3 regions of the Nostoc sp. DSM 114167 genome follow, and region 2 is predicted to be linked to each of the others. Evidence: riboswitches for the same ligand, from Rfam matches in the RefSeq annotation. Region 2 holds a riboswitch; each other region holds the start of a gene.
The links. Region 2 has a riboswitch for cobalamin ahead of NSTC731_RS25830 (hypothetical protein). Riboswitches for the same ligand answer to the same signal wherever they lie in the genome.

Region 1 (5,877 bases), 1.4 Mb from region 2:
GAGCCGGTTTAGATTACTGGCCTTATGTCAAACTACACTATCACGAATCACTAGAAGCCTTTAAAACCGTACATCAGAGGCGTGGCGGCAGATGGTTGGGTTATACGGTTAATGGAAATTGTAATTATGTAAGCTTTCAGTTTCAACCTGATGATTGGCTACTGTTCGGTAGTGAAACCACGGGTTTACCACCAGCAATTCTGTCAGATTGCGATGCTACCGTCTATATTCCCATGAGCCAACCAGGGGTTCGTAGCTTGAATCTGTCAGTGAGTGTAGCAATAGGCTTATTTGAAACCCGTCGCCAGTTAGGCTATTTAGAATAGTTGTTTACATGACTGCTTATAAGTGTATTTACTTATAAGCTTTCCATAAACCTATTAGACGATTTATTTGTGACTGTAAAAATTTTCTTGATGATGGCAATAATATGTAAAACAATATACCAAAAAATGGGTTTATTCGCGAAATGTAGTGGAAGATACTTACAAGTATAGTAAGGTTATTATAAGAAATTTGTATATAAAACTTGGGATATTGCCAAATTTGAATGATAGATTTTGATGAATTTAAAACATCCTAAACTAGGAACGAAATTGCTAAAATCCAGTCATGTATTACATTTGAGCTATTTTTGCTCGATCGAGGACAGAAATTAGCCCAAAAGTAGCCGATAGTTAATACGGTTGTTTTTTAGGGAATAATCAACGTAAAGTCTCGTGTTGAGAAGACGGATGGGGTAGAAATATCTTGAAGATATCTACAGCAGGGGGCATAACTTTTCCAGAAGTCGCCGCAATTTAATTTTTAGCAGCGACTTGGACTTGGCAAATAATTTGTCCAGTCCCCGTGATTGACGCAAGACAAGCGCGGATAATGGTAAAGAATAAAATCTCGTCCTAAGTGGTGTTAGGAGTGGTTCGGACAAGTAAACACAGCAAAATTTAAGTTTTGCAAACAGATGTGAACTTGTCTAAATCAGAGAAGCAGGTTAATCTTGCGTAAGCATCTCTGGTGAATGTGATCTCGATCTATCATTTGTTGCGATCTAAATCATTGACTAGTATCCAACTGAAAAATCGAGGTTAGTTAAGCGCTAGTGATCGTAAGGAGGTCGTCTTTGAAACGAGCATTGAAAAAGAGAGTAAAAGCTGTGTTGAACAATACCCCTAGCAGCGATGATGCCCCGGTAGAACTGCTAAATGTGATGAATCCAAAAGTGAACAGCCGGGTGCGGACAAAAGCGGCGATGATTGGCTTGGCAATCTCTATGGGAGCAACCAGCCTTTTGGTGACTCGACAAAGCGATCAAGCCCAAGCAGCGGTGCCAGTAGGTAGCCAAAAGGCAACTTCAGCGATTCCTGCTGTTCCTGACACCAAAGTGAAATTTGCCTCCACAAAGCTGGAGTCCCAAGCAGTCTCATCAGCGAGCGTGCCGGAAAATCCTGTAATCGTGGAACCAACGGCAGTATCACAAGTGCCTGGGCTTGAAGCTAAATGGCAAGTCGCGGCAAGTGGAATATCTTTGCAAGTTCCTGCATCAAACACGTTTTCTCAAACAACAGCAGGTGATAAAAATTCTACTTACCTGAAGCCCAAAATGGCACAGGGATTGAACAATACCTTAGCCGAAACTAGTTTTCCAACAGTCAATAAGCTGTCTGACTATAGTGCTGATGGTGTTGATAGTACAAATACATCACTAACTGCCCAGCCACAAACAGTGGCAACGTCAACCGCAGTTAACAGTGAAATAAATGCACAACTTAAGGCGCAACAAGAGTTCGCACTAAATCGCTTACAAGAAAAATCGAACCGCTTAAGAAAGAGTCTGGCGCAGTTGCAGTCTGGAGAGACCAAAAATTTATCACAAGCTGATATAGAATTGGCGCAGCCGACAACTGTGGTTGAGAAGACTGCATTAGCAGTCCAGTCAGATACTTCTAGCGATGCAAGCCAAGCGAACCTGGTATCGAAGTTAAAACAGAAGCCAAGAGACACTGCATCTGTACCATCGGCGCCAATAGTGATTGCCTCCTCGACGCATACAGCTTATGAAGTTAAACCTGGAGATACACTAGCAGCGATCGCCAGCAGATACAACACTTCAGTATCAGAACTAGTTAAAGCAAATAACCTCAATAATCCCAATGAACTGCGAATTAGTCAAAAACTAGTTATTCCTGCGGTTCAAATTCCTGCGGTTCAAATTCCTGCGGTTCAAATTCCTACCGTTAAAGTTGAGGCAACTGTAGCGAATCAGCCGACTTTTGTAGAGTCTAGCAAAACTCCTAATGTTGCTACCTCCCCTTTGAATATTGGTAGTGCTAACTCATATCTACCTAGTTCACCATCACCAACTATTGCCGACAACAGTAGCGTTGCCGTCCCTGCACCGGTAACTGTACAGATTCAGGCAAATAGTGCAACCGACTTAGAAACGGCCCCCCCGACAGCTAAGTCTAATGGCGTCGGTGGTGATATTCCAGTGCCACAAGCTTTTGCCGAAATGCAACAGCCGAAGACACCAGTAAATAGGGTAGCAAGGGTAAACAATAACAATAATGACCGTTTGCGGGGCTTACAAGCGGAAATCCAGAGATTACAGCAGAAATATCGCGCTCAACAGTCTGGTAATTTAGTTGTGCCAGCAGCAGCGATCGAAGCAAATAATGCTGCTATACTCACTCCTATTTCTACGCCCAATAATTTCAGTGTACCTAACTCTGCATCTAGACCAAATAGTGTAGCAATACCAATTCCAGTTCCGACACCGATTCGGGCTAACTATAGCGTTCAGCCTAAGCCCCAATTGCGTACTACTGTACGCCCTACCGAAGCAGTAAACCCAGAATTCTTGCCTAATCTAGGTTCTGCTAGCCAGTGGACTCCCTCTCGGACTCAATCTGCGACAAGGGTGGCAACGCCTCCTGGAAAAGTAAATGCCTCTGACTCTTTAGGAAAGATGCGAGGAACCACAGTTTCTCCACAGGTATTACCGCCTTTGGCAGCAGTGGATCAATATCTTCCCAGACCCATTGACGAACTTACGCCTCCTCCATCTAGTTCAACTTTGGCTTATATCTGGCCAACGAAGGGTACTCTCACTTCTGGCTTTGGTATGCGTTGGGGAAGACCCCACAAGGGAATTGATATTGCTAACTCCACTGGCACGCCAGTTGTTGCCTCAGCTGACGGTACGATAGAAAAAGCCGGCTGGAACAATGGTGGCTACGGCAACCTCGTCGAAATCCATCATCCTGATGGCAGCAGCACTCGCTATGCTCATAACAGCAAGATTCTGGTGCAACCGGGTCAACAGGTACATCAAGGAGAAACAATTGCTTTAATGGGTACTACTGGTCACAGCACTGGCCCACACAGCCACTTTGAAATTCATCCATCAGGCAAGGGTGCTGTTAACCCAATAGCCTTTCTACCACAACGCCTGTAATTCTTAGTTGTCTTTAACTAAATCATTGCTTTGTTAGTTGAGGGAGTTTACCTCCCTCTTCTACTTTTATTACCTCAATAAGAATGAAAGTTCTAACAAAATTGCAAAACAGACTAGTCTTGAGCAAATTTATATGCTATAGTAGTTAATGATTTTGAAAAACATGGCTCAGTAGCTCAGTTGGTTAGAGCACGGGACTCATAAGCCTGGGGTCGTTGGTTCAACTCCGACCTGAGCCATTTTAAAAGTAAGATAATATAAGTGTTTCAGCTTCTAGGCATTTGTAGTACTAGGGAGCTGAATTGCTATATAAGCCTCTTTTGACTATCAAATGACTATGCTCATTCAACAGCGTGATAGTCATGAAAGTTGGAATTGAAGCCCTGAAAGGTCGTTTAATATCATATCCGGTTGAAGACTTATCATTTAGAGGGCAGTTCTTGCTGGGATCAGGGGGAAAGAGACTTTTGGGATTTTTGCACAGATCCGGTAATCATAAGTGATTAGCCGGACATGATATAAGATTAAGATTTACTATAGTTTGATTATTAATACTAATCAGAAATATTTATCTTTACATTTAGCTGACACTCCTGAAAATAGGTACATCCCGCATTGCATCTCTCGACCACAGGCTCATTGTTATTATCAAGCAAACTACCAGTTGTGCTGGTAACGAGCGATGACGTTCCTCTTCGACCTTAGTTTTAGCGTAGACGCTCTTAGCGGCTTGCCGAAGGCATCGCTTCTTCGATTGAAGTTGCTGGAATAGCCATCTCTATTGCTTTGAATATCTCAGTATTTTGTATCTTGTAATACATTAATGAGAATTCTTTCAGATACACCGTACTTGATTTCCATTTTTGGAAGCAATACCTAATTTACAACTGTTTGAGCCTTAACTGAACCGTATTGCGGCAGCTGTATTAAGAAAAAATCGCTGTTCAAAATTGGTAATAGTGATATAGTTACTCCAATCGGTTCTGATGGGGAGCAGCCATCGGACGCAAGGGGGAAAGTCTGGTGAAAATCCAGCACTGTCCCGCAACTGTGAACCTAAAATAGGTGAGTCAGGATGCCCGCCGGTTAGAATCAATTCGTTTACATAAATCTGCGAGGTACAGGTTATGAAAAGAAAACAGGCGTTAGTCAGTCTAAGCCTGATGGGAGTTATTAGTTTTTATCTAGTAGTTGGTTTACCCAAGCCCGCCTACGCTATGCACATTATGGAAGGTTTTTTACCAGTGCAGTGGGCGATTTTTTGGTGGATTGTGGCATTACCATTTTTTTTATTAGGATTGCGTAGTCTGACTCGCATTACCCAAGCTAACCCACAGCTAAAACTGCTACTAGGCCTGGCTGGTGCTTTCACTTTCGTGCTGTCAGCATTAAAAATCCCTTCCGTCACGGGTAGCTGTTCTCATCCTACAGGGACGGGGTTAGGTGCGGTGCTGTTTGGCCCCCTGACTATGACGGTTTTGGGTAGTTTAGTATTGTTGTTTCAAGCTTTGTTACTAGCGCATGGCGGCTTAACGACGCTGGGAGCAAATGCTTTTTCAATGGCGATCGCTGGGCCATTTGCCGCTTACTGGATATATAATCTGACAATCAAGTTGGGTGGTAAACAAAAAATTGCGATATTTCTAGCAGCTGCGATCGCAGATTTACTCACTTACGTTATCACTTCTATCCAACTCGCCTTAGCTTTTCCTGCACCTATTGGTGGGTTTCTCGCTTCATTTACCAAGTTCGCCGGGATTTTTGCCATAACTCAAGTCCCTTTAGCAATTAGTGAAGGGTTGCTAACTGTATTGGTGTGGAACTGGCTGCAATCTTATAATCCTCAAGAGTTGGAATTGCTGAAATTAATCAAACGGGAACCCCAAAGAAATGAATCAGTCTAAAAAAGGGTTGAGTAACTGGCTGTTGGTAGTAGCTGTATTAGCTTTAGCAGTTGCACCGTTAATATTTGTCCGTGGTGGCGAATTTACAGGTTCCGATGACAAAGCCGAAAAAGCAATTACTGAAATCCAACCTGGATATAAACCCTGGTTTAAATCATTTTTTGAACCAGCTAGTGGGGAAATAGAAAGTTTATTATTTGCTTCACAAGCAGCTTTAGGTGCTGGAGTAGTCGGTTATGCAATTGGGTTGTATAAAGGACGTTCCCAACAACAAAAACGTGAAGAATGAGCCTGCAAATAGACACTTTAGCTTATACCAATAGACTCCGGAGATTGCCACCAGAACATAAACTAATTTTTGCATTTACTACTCTTGCTATTTCCCTTGCCAGCCATCCGCTAGTACAAATTTTAATCATAGTTTGGATGAGTATTTGGACAGTAATTTATGCAAGAATTCCGGCTGGAGTTTATTTTCGGTTGTTAACGTTCACCATAGTTTTTTGTTTGACGAGTTTA
Region 2 (5,877 bases):
AGTGCTTTCAGAGTCAGTAGTTCGGGATCGCCTGGGCCGACACCAATTCCATAGAGACGACCTTTGGGTTGCATATTCATTCTTCCTCCGTTGCCAGGGCGTTAACTGCTGCTGCCGCGATCGCACTTCCACCGCGCCGACCGTGTAAGGTTAAAAATGGTACATTTCTGCTATCTGCTGCCAGTGCGGCTTTTGATTCTGCTGCACCGACAAACCCCACTGGAAAGCCTAAGATAATTGCAGGTTTGGGCGCTCCTTCATCAAGGATTTCTAACAGTCGGAATAGTGCTGTGGGCGCATTCCCAATTGCAATTACTGAGCCTTCCAGGTGCGATCGCCATAATTCAAGAGCTGCCGCCGACCTTGTAGTACCCATACGCTGGGCAAGTTCTGGTACTTCTGGTTCGTTAAGGGTACAGATAACTTGATTGTTTGCAGACAACCGCCGTCTGGTAACGCCATCGGCAACCATGCGGCAATCGCACAGTATTGGCGCTCCATTTGCCAGTGCTGCTCTTGCGGATTGTACTGCTGTTGGTGAATATCCCAACTCAGTGACAATATCCGTCATCCCACAGGCATGAATTAGACGTACAGCAACTTTTGCTACATCGGATGGCAACACATCTAAGTTCGCTTCTGACCGGATGATTGCAAAAGAATTACGGTAAATTTCGTTGGCATCTCGGATATAGTCGGGCATTCAATTTGGGATTTTAAATTTGGGATTAATATATAAAAATCAAAAGGCTTAGATTGCCGACTTCTCTAAAAAGTTGGGAATCTTTTTGTTCGCAATTGATTGAGGGATTATATTAAATAATTGCTGTAATTGTTCCAGTGCAAATCGATTAGCAAATTCTCCAAAGGACTCATTAGAATTTAAGCGTTGAATTTTATATACATATAGCATCCGCCCTATTAATGCAGGTAGTTCGGCAAAAGTTACATATTGATATAGTTCGCGTCCGAATTTCTGATTGCTGTCACCAACATAAACGTGATAGCCTTCCACAGTTCTATTTTCAGCCTCAATGGTGACGCCGAGGAGAGTAATATCACTTTTGCTGTGCTGGGCACAAGATTTTTCGCAGCCAGTGAAGTGGATATTAACTGGGTAATCGAGAGTAACGCGAGTTTTAAGATACTCTGCCAATGCCAACGCATGACTTTTAGTGTCAGTGGCAGAAGCAGCGCAACCTTTTTTTCCCGAACAGGCAACTAATCCACCCTTGATGTTGTTTGCAGAGGAATCTAATTCTAATAAAGCAATTTCACTTTGGACATCAGCAACCCATTGCTGAGGAATATCTGTAAGGAGCAAATTTTGCCAAGGGGTTAGCCTAAGAGTTCCACTACCGTATTTTGCCGCTAAATCTGCTAAACCCCGCATCTGTCTACTTTCCAATCGACCAAGGGGCAAGACGACACCAATGTAAAATAAGCCTTGCTGACGTTGGGGATGAATGCCAATATGCTGATATTTCTCCCCCTTCCCTACAAGGGAAGGGGGTTGGGGGGTTAGGTCTTTTCTGATTTCAGTGTACAAAAGAGAAAAAGGTAAATGCTGTTCAACTTCTTGGAGATAATTTTCACAACCCAAAGTATTCAATAACTCTCTCAAACGTGGCCGGCGCTTACTCGTAGTATGATGACTATAAGCTAGATAGACATCTGCCAAAGCTGCTAAGACGGGCAAACATTTTTCTGGTGGTAGTAAAATTCCTGTATCGCTGGGGGGTTGACCCTTCTCACCAACACTGAGAGAGAGCCGAAAGTAAACATTATCGTTAAGTAAGACAGCTGCAAAAGCGATATCATTCAAGCGATCGCCCACCTGAATTATCCCACCACCATCAAAGCAAACGCTGAATTGGCCGACAGTCCCGAAAGCGCCGGATGTGCTGCAATATAATCATCCCAACCTTGAACAAAAGGGCGAGTATCGATTAATTCTAGCGGGTCGATACCAGCAGTTGGACTGGTCATAATATTGCGGATTTGGTCTACAACAGTATTGTCAGAACCCAATCCCATATTTTGGAGGTATTTCAGAACCTCAGCATTTATCCCGGTGCGGATTTCACGAACTTGCAGGTTAGCTCGATTAGTCACATCTATATAGCCGCCACCGTGCTGTTCTGCTATATCTGCGATCGCACGGCACTGCTGACTAGTAATAATTCCACCTGGTATTCTAACGCGAGATAATATCCCATCTGCGGCAGGAGTAGCATAAAACAAGCCGGGACAAGTGGCAAATCCAGAAACCAATTTTAGAACTCCTTCCCCGTGCAACGCAGGGAGTAGACGGTGAGTGTGTCTTGAGGACATCCTGAGAGTTGGCATTCTGACTTGGGTCATCCCATCACAGCTGCGGCACAGTCCCGGAATTTCACCGGAGTTTCCCAACTCTCAGCTTTAGTAATTTAGACTTTGTTGAGGTTATAGATATCAACCAGACATCATCCAGATAATCATTTTACATTACTATGGCGATAAATTTTAACTGAGCTTATCCACTACCGATCGCAAGATATAGTTCTTGAAGCTAATCTATAAATTGAATTTAGTCATGGCTCAGGCAGGAATGCTTGCAATACGGTTCGGTTAAAGGGGAAAGGGGAAAGGGGAATAAAAAACCTTTAACCGCAAACCCATTTCCCTTTTCCCCAAAGCTAATTCTGAGTTCAAAATGCTTATCCTAACTGTATTGGGAATGCTTGAGCCTTTTTGCTGAAAAACTTGCTTTAGAAAAAGTTAGGCGATCGCCGCTTCACGAGTAGCAACTTTGCTAAACTGATTTACTGGACGAGGTAAACCAAGATTTTCGCGCAGGGTTCGTGCTTCATACTCTGTACGGAACAGACCCCGACGTTGCAATTCAGGAATTACCAAGTCTACAAACTCATCCAATCCTCCCGGCAACCAGGGCGGCATAATATTAAAGCCATCTGCCCCGCCATTGACAAACCAATCTTCTAGCTGATCGGCAATTTGTTCTGGTGTGCCTAGAATCTGACGATGCCCACGCGCTCCAGCTATCGACAAATACAGTTGTCGAATCGTGAAATTTTCTCTCTTAGCTAGGTCAATCAGAAGTTGCTGACGGCTTTTACCCCCGTTAGTCTCTGGTAGCTCTGGCAACGGCCCGTCCAATGGATAGCCGGATAGGTCAAATCCACCGATCATTGAGCCAAGCAAATTTAAGCCGACCACCGGATCGATCAACTCCTGAATTCGATCGAATTTGTCTTTAGCTTCTTGCTCAGTTTTGCCGATAACTGGGAATACACCTGGCATAATCTTAAGATGCTCAGGTGAGCGCCCGTATTCAGCCAGTCTCCCCTTCACATCTTGATAAAAAGCCTGAGCTTCTGCCAAGGTCTGCTGGGCAGTGAAAATTACCTCCGCCGTTTGTGCAGCCAGATTCTTACCATCCTCGGAAGACCCAGCTTGAATAATCACCGGATAACCCTGGATAGGACGCGCCACATTTAGCGGCCCACGCACTGAAAAATGCTCGCCTTTGTGGTTGGGAACGTGCAGTTTATTGGGATCGAAGTAAATACCCGATTCTTTATCATGTAAGAAGGCGTCATCCTCCCAACTATCCCAGAGCTTGGTGACTACATCCACAAACTCTTTCGCACGCTGATAACGTAGGGTATGTTCCATGTGCTTTTCCCGATTGAAGTTCAACGCTTCAGCTTCGGTAGCAGAAGTTACAAGATTCCAACCTGCACGGCCACCGCTAAGATAATCTAATGATGCAAATTTGCGGGCGAGGTGATAAGGCTCGTTGTATGTAGTCGATACTGTCGCCGTCAAACCGATGTTTTCCGTCACCACAGACAAAGCCGACAACAGGGTGAGAGGCTCAAAGTGGACGAGTTTGCCATTTCGGCTCAAAAGGTCGGCGCTTTGATTGCGATCGCGCACAGCCACACCGTCTGCAAAGAAAATCATGTCAAATTTGCCGCGTTCTGCCGTCTGTGCCAGCCTTTTATAATGCTGAAAGTTCAAACCAGCATTAGCTTGCGCTTCGGGGTGTCGCCATGACGCTACGTGATGACCAGTACTGGGCAAGAATGCGCCTAGTCTAAGTTGAGGTTTTTTCGTACTCATACTTTTGTCTGTAAAATCGTAGTGTTTTTAAACGCATAGGCACGCAAAGTTAAGCCAGTGCGTTGCGCGGGTTCCCCGCGTTGTAGCAACTGGCGTAGCGCAGAGGAATGCAGAGTTTTGCCGAATTTATGCAATGTTGTACTAAGGTGTTATGAGTTAAATCACGTTAGTTTTTGGATTTTGAATTGCTTACACTGGCTGGGGTTTGAGTAAATCTGTTTTGGTAACAAATTCACTGAATGTACTTGCAACCTGCTGCGGTAATGCGATGCCTGGTGTTTGCACTGGTAAGCGAGGAAACAGTAATTCTGCGACTCGATAGGCTTCTTCGAGATGGGGATAACCTGAGAAAACGAAGGTATCAATTCCTAAATCGGCATATTCCAGCATCCGCGCTGCAACTGTGTCTGGATCTCCGACTAAGGCAGTCCCAGCGCCGCCACGTACTAAGCCAACACCTGCCCATAAGTTGGGGCTAATTTCTAGGTTTTGGCGTTCGCCTTTATGCAGTTGAGCCATCCGGCGTTGTCCTTCTGATTCCGATTCAGAAAACCGCTGATGTGCAGCTGCTATGGTTTCATCATCGACATACTGAATCAGTTCATTAGCTGCATCCCAAGCTTTTTGCGTAGTTTCGCGGACTATGACGTGCATCCGAATCCCAAAACGTACCGTTCTACCTTGTTCTGCTGCTAATCGGCGTACTTTTGCAATCTTTTCGGCAACTTGCTCTGGTGGTTCACCCCAAGTTAAATACACATCAATGTGTTTGGCTGCAACTTGGAGCGCCGCATCTGAAGAACCGCCAAAATACAAGGTGGGATAAGGCTTTTGTACGGGAGGAAATTGGAGTTTTGCGCCTTGAACTTTGAGATGGCGACCACTATAGGTTACTTCTTCACCTTGCATGAGCGATCGCCAAATTGTCAAAAACTCATCTGTCAGTTCATAACGCTGGTCACGATCTAAGAAAATCCCATCTTTTGCAAGTTCTTTGGTGTCGCCACCAGTGACAACATTCAGAATAATTCGACCATTAGAAATCTGGTCAAAAGTCGCAGCCATTCTAACTGCTAAAGAAGGCGACATAATTGCCGGACGAAAGGCTACAAGAAACCGTAAGCGTTCTGTAACTGAAATTAATGAAGTAGCGACAATCCAAGTATCTTGTTTTTGTCCGGTACCAATCAACATCCCGCCATAGCCCAATTTATCAACAGCTTGGGCGATTTGCTGCATATAGGGGTAAGTGGCTGCTCGTCTGCCAATTGTAGTACCTAAATAACGTTCATCTCCCTGGGTCGGCAAATACCAAAAAACTTCCATTTTCTTATCTCCTGGCGCTATTTCTGGCTAATGGTTTCCGGTGTTATCGCTGCATATTGTTCGCTAGTCAGCATCGCTTCCTTAATATTGATGGGTTTAGGAATCACTTTTTCTTTGGCAAATAAATCTGCAATTTTCTGTTGTTTTTCCATAATTTCAGGCGTAATTGGTCTTATACCGTAAGTTCGCCTTTCAACCATTGTTGTTAAAATATCTTCATCAATTTTGAGGTGAGGAATAGTCAGTTTTACAACTTGCGATCGGTTTTTTTCAGCCCATTGACCTGTGTTATCTATCTCCTCAAGAACTAATCGCACTAATTTCGGGTTTTCTGTGGCAAATTTTCGCGCTGCCATGTAATATCCGCCCTGAGTAGAAATGCCACTAGCATCTCTCAAAACACGAGCATTTGCTTTTTTTTGG
Region 3 (5,877 bases), 1.5 Mb from region 2:
GAACAAACTAAATTGTACATATTAACTAGGACACCAAACCCTAGTCTTGAAAACATCTTTCTCAAGAACCACTTACAAGAAATACTTTTAATTCTTTAGAAATAACTATTTATCTTGATTTTTAACCTTCCGGTAGAAGTTCTTCTTAGATAAACGTCTATGATTATGCTCAGTTTTTAAGCTGAACGGCAAAAGTCACAATCCTATTCTTACTTCAGAGATACGCATCTAAGTTAAAGTTTTCATACTCTAAAGGGGTAAAATTTGGGCTTGGACAATGGCAAAGTTTACTGTTAGCGACTATTTATTGCTTCGTCTGGAGCAAATCGGCATCAAGCATATCTTTGGCGTTGCTGGAGACTATAATATGGAATTTCTCGACTATATTGTTAACCACGATGGCATCGAGTTAATTCCTACTTGCAACGAACTTAACGCATCTTATGCTGCCGATGGTTATGGTCGGATTAATGGTGTTGCGGCATTAGTAACTACCTTTGGTGTTGGTGAACTCAGTGCTATTAATGGTGTCGCTGGCGCTTATGCTGAACACGTTCCGGTTGTAGCGATTACTGGTGCTCCTGCAACTAAAATTCAAGCTCTTGGTTCACTTGTCCATCATACGTTTGGTACTGGTGATTTTTCAATCTTTGCCCGAATGTATCAACAGGTAACGGTGGCTCAAGCATATTTAACAAAGGAAAATGCAACAACGGAAATTGACAGAGTTTTAGGTATCTGTTTGCTGAAGAAATTACCTGTTTATATTTCCATACCTATGGATGTTGCTCTCACAGAGGTTTCTGCACCATCTGATTTGTTTATACCCCCTGTATTTCAGAGTGATGGCGCTACAATAGCAGAAATAGTTGATGTCTGTGTAAATATACTGGAAAAAGCTTCCCAACCTGTGATTATTGCTGATATTGGTGTAGCTCGTTATCACTTGCATGAACAATTGCGAGAACTGCTAACAGCTACCGGATACCCTTATGCCACGATGAACATGGGCAAAGGATTGCTAGAAGAAAGCCACCCCCAATTCATCGGCATATATAATGGTGCTGCCAGTGAGGAATCTGTTAGAAAACGTATTGAGCAAGCAGATTGTGTTTTAACTATCGGTGCTTTGATGACTGATTTCAACACAGGCAAGTTTTCTGCCAAACTCGATCCCAGCCAAACTATTGAAGTGCATGGGGAGTATGTAAAAGTTAAACATGCTTTATACAACAATGTCGCTATGGCAGATGTGCTTTCTGCTTTAAGCCAACGGTTGCAGCACCGCGATCCTCAAACGCTTTACTTCAAATCAGCAACAGAGAATTTAGATCCTGGTTTTATAGAGCCTATCGTTGGCGACTCTTCGGCACCGATTTCGCAGCAACATTTTTGGTATAGATTTGCTCATTTTCTCCAAGAAGATGACATTATTGTTGCCGAGACTGGAACTTGTTTGTTTGGCGCTTCTACCGTTCCTTTACCAAAAGGAGCTACTTTCGTTGGGCAAGTACTTTGGGGATCGATTGGTTACTCTGTTGGTTCATTACTTGGTTGTGCGTTGGCGAAGCCCACCGCAGGTATCGCTGCATCACAACGTCGCTCCATCCTACTAGTTGGTGACGGGTCTTTCCAAATGACTGCACAAGAACTTTCAACCATCTTACGCTATAATCTAAAACCGATTATTTTTTTACTCAACAATGATGGATATACTATAGAGCGTGATATTCACGGTGAACGTATGCCCTATAACGACATTCAACCTTGGAATTATCATCAGCTTCCTGAAGTTTTCGCTGGCAATGCCTGGGCAATTAAAGTTAGTACCGAATCCCAGTTAGACAAAGCATTACAAACAGCTCAACAAAACCATGACCAACTTGCTTTTATTGAAGTTGTCATGGATAAAATGGACAGCCCAGAGGTTCTGTTGAAAATGTTACAGCAATAAAGCAACATACTGGCTCATCAACTTACATCTAGTTCTCTACCTTGGCTTGATTTATTAGGTACAGAATACGGCGATGCTTTGTGTTGTTCCCTCAAAATTGTAGATGTCCACCCCTTAAGTTCTAACTGATACAGTTAAAGTAACGTGAGTTCGACAAGCCCTTTTTTGACCTCTCCCCCAACCCCTCTCCGACACGGAGAGGGGAGCCAAAACCCTAATCTTTCGTTGCTCCTCCCTTTGCCTGTGGGAGAGGGAGGTTGTCCGGGAGAAGTTCATCGAACTCCTAAGAAACAAGGCAGGAGGCAGGAGGCAGAAGTTAGAGGGGAAGAGGATTTGACTTGTTTCTTTCGCCCTTCCCGCAGGTGCGCCTCCGTTGGAGACTCACGTTAAAGTAGTAAAGATGCACAGTATTTTATCTGGTCGTCCAGTTTGAGCGTGAGCGCAAAGTTTGCTGTTTCGTATTCTCCGATAACCCTAGTGTATGATCGATAAGGTTATTCGGTTCTGGTGGGAGTCAGCTACCAGAGGTAACGGGGAAAGTTCGGTGCAAATCCGGCACTGTCCCGCAACTGTGAACTAATTTGAGATTCAGGAACTAAATCGAAAATCTCAAATTGAGTGAGTCAGGATGCCCGCCGAAATAGATTTATTAGTTTCACATATCTGCGAGGTACAGATGACTACGACTGTAAATATTTCCCCAACCAGTCCAATGGAAGTTGCTGAACATACTTTATTTGTTTGCAAAACCTGTGCCAGTGTTTGGCAAAATGGAAAACGCTTAGGTGAAAGTGGTGGTGAAAAACTTTTACACCAACTTCAGCAGCTGGCACAAGATTGGGAGTTACGAGATCGATTCCCGATTCAGGAAGTTGAATGCATGAGTGCTTGTAATCGTTCTTGTGTAGTTGCCTTTAGTGCCAAAGGCAAATTAACATATTTATTTGGTGATTTAGCCGTTGATGGGAGTGCGTCTGCGGTATTGGAATGTGCTAGTCAATACTATGCTAAAGCAGATGGTTTGCTGCCTTGGTCAGAACGTCCAGAAGCGATGAAAAAGGGGATTTTAGCAAAAATTCCACCTTTATCTTAATGATGCGCGTTTTGATTCTGGGTGGGACAGGTGATGCAGCAGAATTAGCTGCCAAAGTTACGACTATCCAAGGGTTAGAAGTAATCACCTCTCTAGCTGGCCGCACCCGCGAACCGTCAGTACCGCTAGGCGATTTACGGGTTGGAGGCTTCGGCGGTGTGGCTGGATTGGCTAGCTATCTGCGAGTCATGCAAATCGACTTATTAATTGATGCAACCCATCCTTTTGCTAGTCAGATTTCCTGCAATGCGGCAGATGCAGCAACGGAAGTTGGAGTTCCCCGTTTGATGTTAATCCGTCCGCCTTGGGAAAAAGAAAGTGGCGATCGCTGGATTGAAGTTGACAGCGTTGCAGCCGCAGCAACCGCGCTGCAAAATCAGTCAGAGCGAGTGTTTTTGACAGTTGGTAAACAGGAACTCGCCGCTTTTGCTCATTTGGAGAAAATTTGGTTTTTGATGCGGATGATTGACCCTCCTAGCGATGATGCTTTAGTACCGCCGGGGATCGTATTGTGCGATCGCGGGCCTTTTACCCTCAATAATGAAAGACAAATCCTGATTCAGAATAACATTGATACCATCGTCAGCAAAAATAGCGGTGGCGATGCGACAAAGCCCAAGATTATTGCCGCGCGAGAACTGGGCGTGAAGGTTGTGATGGTAAATCGTCCACCTGTACCGCCAGGGGAACAGGTTAGTAATGTTGATGCTGCTTTGGCGTGGTTATGCAATCGCTGTTAGTAAATAGCCAAGATTGATAATACTATCTTTCCTTCCGTATAATACACGGGAGCCTTCTACAAGATCCGCGATCGCAGTAACGACTTCCATGAAAAATCTAGCTTTATCTGCCATAACCCTCGTCACCACATCTGGATTAGTTTTCGGGACAATGCCATCTGCTTCTGCTTTAAGTTGGAGTTGGAATTATTCTGGTACTGGCATAGAGGCGAATGGTACTTTCACTACTAATGACACCCCTAATGATTTGGGTTTTTACTTAATTACTGGAATTACTGGTACGCGAAATGGTGAAACAATTACTGGTTTGCAACCCGCTGGGACTCCGATCCCAGGAAACGAACCTTTTAATGTTGATAATTTAATTAGTCTTAATACTCAGCAGTTAACAGGTGATGGTTTTGGGTATTCCACTTCGGGAGGAAACTATTCTAGTCCATTTTTTGCAAGTTTTTTGCCGACACCAGGTTATTTAGAGGTATTTTCTGCGCCGCCAATCATACCAGGTTTTGAAAATTTAGGATTAGAAGATAGTGAGTTACCTATTAGTTTTTCTGCAACTATAGTCACTGTTCCTGAACCTACTTCTATCCTGAGCTTACTCATTCTTGGTACTCTTGGCACATTTTCAGTACTCAAAGGCCACAATCTATCCAAATTTACTCAGAAGAAACTCGAAAAAGTTTCCTAAAACCATCAATAACAATTCAAAATTGTACCCTTATAGGGATCTTGCTACGCGTTTATGTGGCGGCCAAGATGCCATTGGTGTCAACTTAAGTTAAAAAGCCTTTTCAAATCTCGTTTCCAGCCTAGAGGCTGGAAATGTTGCTCTTGGCGGCTCTGCCGCCAGCAAGGGAGGCGGAGCCTCCTTGACGGCATTCCCAGTCGGAGACTGGGAACGAGACAATATCTAAAAGCTGGTTATAGGCTGACTTTCACGTTAAGTTGACACCAATGGCAAGATGCTCACCCCACAATATTGGATAATTTATTTCTTGGAGTTCCCTTAACAATGCAAGCCACCGCATTAACAATGCAAGCCACCGCATTAACAATGCAAGCCGACGCATTAACAATGCAAGCCGATGCATTAACAAGGCCGCCGATGCATTAACAATGCAAGCCGATGCATTAACAATGCAGCCGCCGCATTAGCATTGTAGGGTATGGTCAAATTTAATTCGCGATTATTTAATGAAATACTGTACTAAGTGTTGACGTTCGGTCTTAGACTCTTAAATTTACTAGAAAACTTGCGATTTTTCTATGGTTCATTGAAACATACAGATTAAAGTAATATAGCAACGGTGGTATCATTGCATCCAAATGATACCGTAATTTTGTCTAGATATAGAATTCTATCGCCTGCTGACGATAGACTATTTCTAAAAGGAGTTTGCTGCAATGTCCACAACACCAACTACTCGATTAATTTTAGAGACTTTACTTCCCCATCTGAAAGTAGCAGCAGCCTATGCCCATTTTCTACAACCAAAAATTGCTGCACTTCCTGCCAAAGAACAAGCAAACAACTTTTTTAGTGCCGCCCTTACTGATGCAGATGTGGCTATTCAAAATCTAGTAGAAGTAGTATTACTAGGAACTTTTCCAGATATTCGCTTTTATGGTGAAGAATATGAAAGTTCTAATAATACCAAATATTTTCGCGCTATCGAACTCGGTTCAGAAGGTGATTACTTAGTAACACTTGACCCGATTGATGGTACGAAGTTTTATATGGATGGACATTCTAATTATCAAATTATTCTCAGTATTCTAAATGCGGATGACTTTGAAGCCGTAATTGCCATTTCTCCTGCCCAAAACGTTTATTTTTACGCCCTTCGAGGTGAAGGTGCTTTTAAAGGCACGCTAGACATGAACTTAGAAGCCTGTGCCCCATTAGATATAACATCCGCCAAACCTTCTATTTTATTGGGGTGGGGAATGAATTCCATCGCACATTTATTAAAAGATCGATATAAAGTAATCGATATAGCGAATGATTACTCTAGTGATATTCAAATCCCCAATCTCAATGGTATTCTCAGTGGCGATTTGAGTGGGGCAGCGATTAAATCGGGCAA

Region 1: linked by a shared signal. The riboswitch ahead of NSTC731_RS31220 (energy-coupling factor ABC transporter permease) and the one ahead of NSTC731_RS25830 (hypothetical protein) in region 2 are both predicted to bind cobalamin.
Region 3: linked by a shared signal. The riboswitch ahead of NSTC731_RS31885 (DUF1636 domain-containing protein) and the one ahead of NSTC731_RS25830 (hypothetical protein) in region 2 are both predicted to bind cobalamin.

The regions. Positions count from the first base shown of each region.
Region 1 covers NZ_CP195116.1:7,440,561-7,446,437, forward strand. Annotated here, with positions in the region: gene NSTC731_RS31200 (tRNA (cytidine(34)-2'-O)-methyltransferase) at 1-326, shown strand, start outside; gene NSTC731_RS31205 (peptidoglycan DD-metalloendopeptidase family protein) at 1,121-3,454, shown strand; tRNA gene NSTC731_RS31210 (tRNA-Met) at 3,620-3,693, shown strand; partial or broken gene NSTC731_RS31215 (hypothetical protein) at 4,059-4,151, opposite strand; cobalamin riboswitch at 4,416-4,555, shown strand; gene NSTC731_RS31220 (energy-coupling factor ABC transporter permease) at 4,582-5,358, shown strand; gene NSTC731_RS31225 (energy-coupling factor ABC transporter substrate-binding protein) at 5,345-5,647, shown strand; gene cbiQ (cobalt ECF transporter T component CbiQ) at 5,644-5,877, shown strand, end outside.
Region 2 covers NZ_CP195116.1:6,064,814-6,070,690, forward strand. Annotated here, with positions in the region: gene NSTC731_RS25815 (precorrin-2 C(20)-methyltransferase) at 1-74, opposite strand, end outside; gene NSTC731_RS25820 (precorrin-8X methylmutase) at 77-703, opposite strand; gene NSTC731_RS25825 (hypothetical protein) at 752-1,837, opposite strand; gene NSTC731_RS25830 (hypothetical protein) at 1,843-2,274, opposite strand; adenosylcobalamin-variant (AdoCbl-variant) riboswitch at 2,336-2,419, opposite strand; gene NSTC731_RS25835 (LLM class flavin-dependent oxidoreductase) at 2,761-4,128, opposite strand; gene ssuD (FMNH2-dependent alkanesulfonate monooxygenase) at 4,318-5,454, opposite strand; gene NSTC731_RS25845 (sulfonate ABC transporter substrate-binding protein) at 5,472-5,877, opposite strand, start outside.
Region 3 covers NZ_CP195116.1:7,579,620-7,585,496, reverse strand. Annotated here, with positions in the region: gene NSTC731_RS31890 (alpha-keto acid decarboxylase family protein) at 278-1,954, shown strand; cobalamin riboswitch at 2,437-2,608, shown strand; gene NSTC731_RS31885 (DUF1636 domain-containing protein) at 2,631-3,047, shown strand; gene NSTC731_RS31880 (cobalt-precorrin-6A reductase) at 3,050-3,787, shown strand; gene NSTC731_RS31875 (PEP-CTERM sorting domain-containing protein) at 3,876-4,478, shown strand; gene NSTC731_RS31870 (inositol monophosphatase family protein) at 5,195-5,877, shown strand, end outside.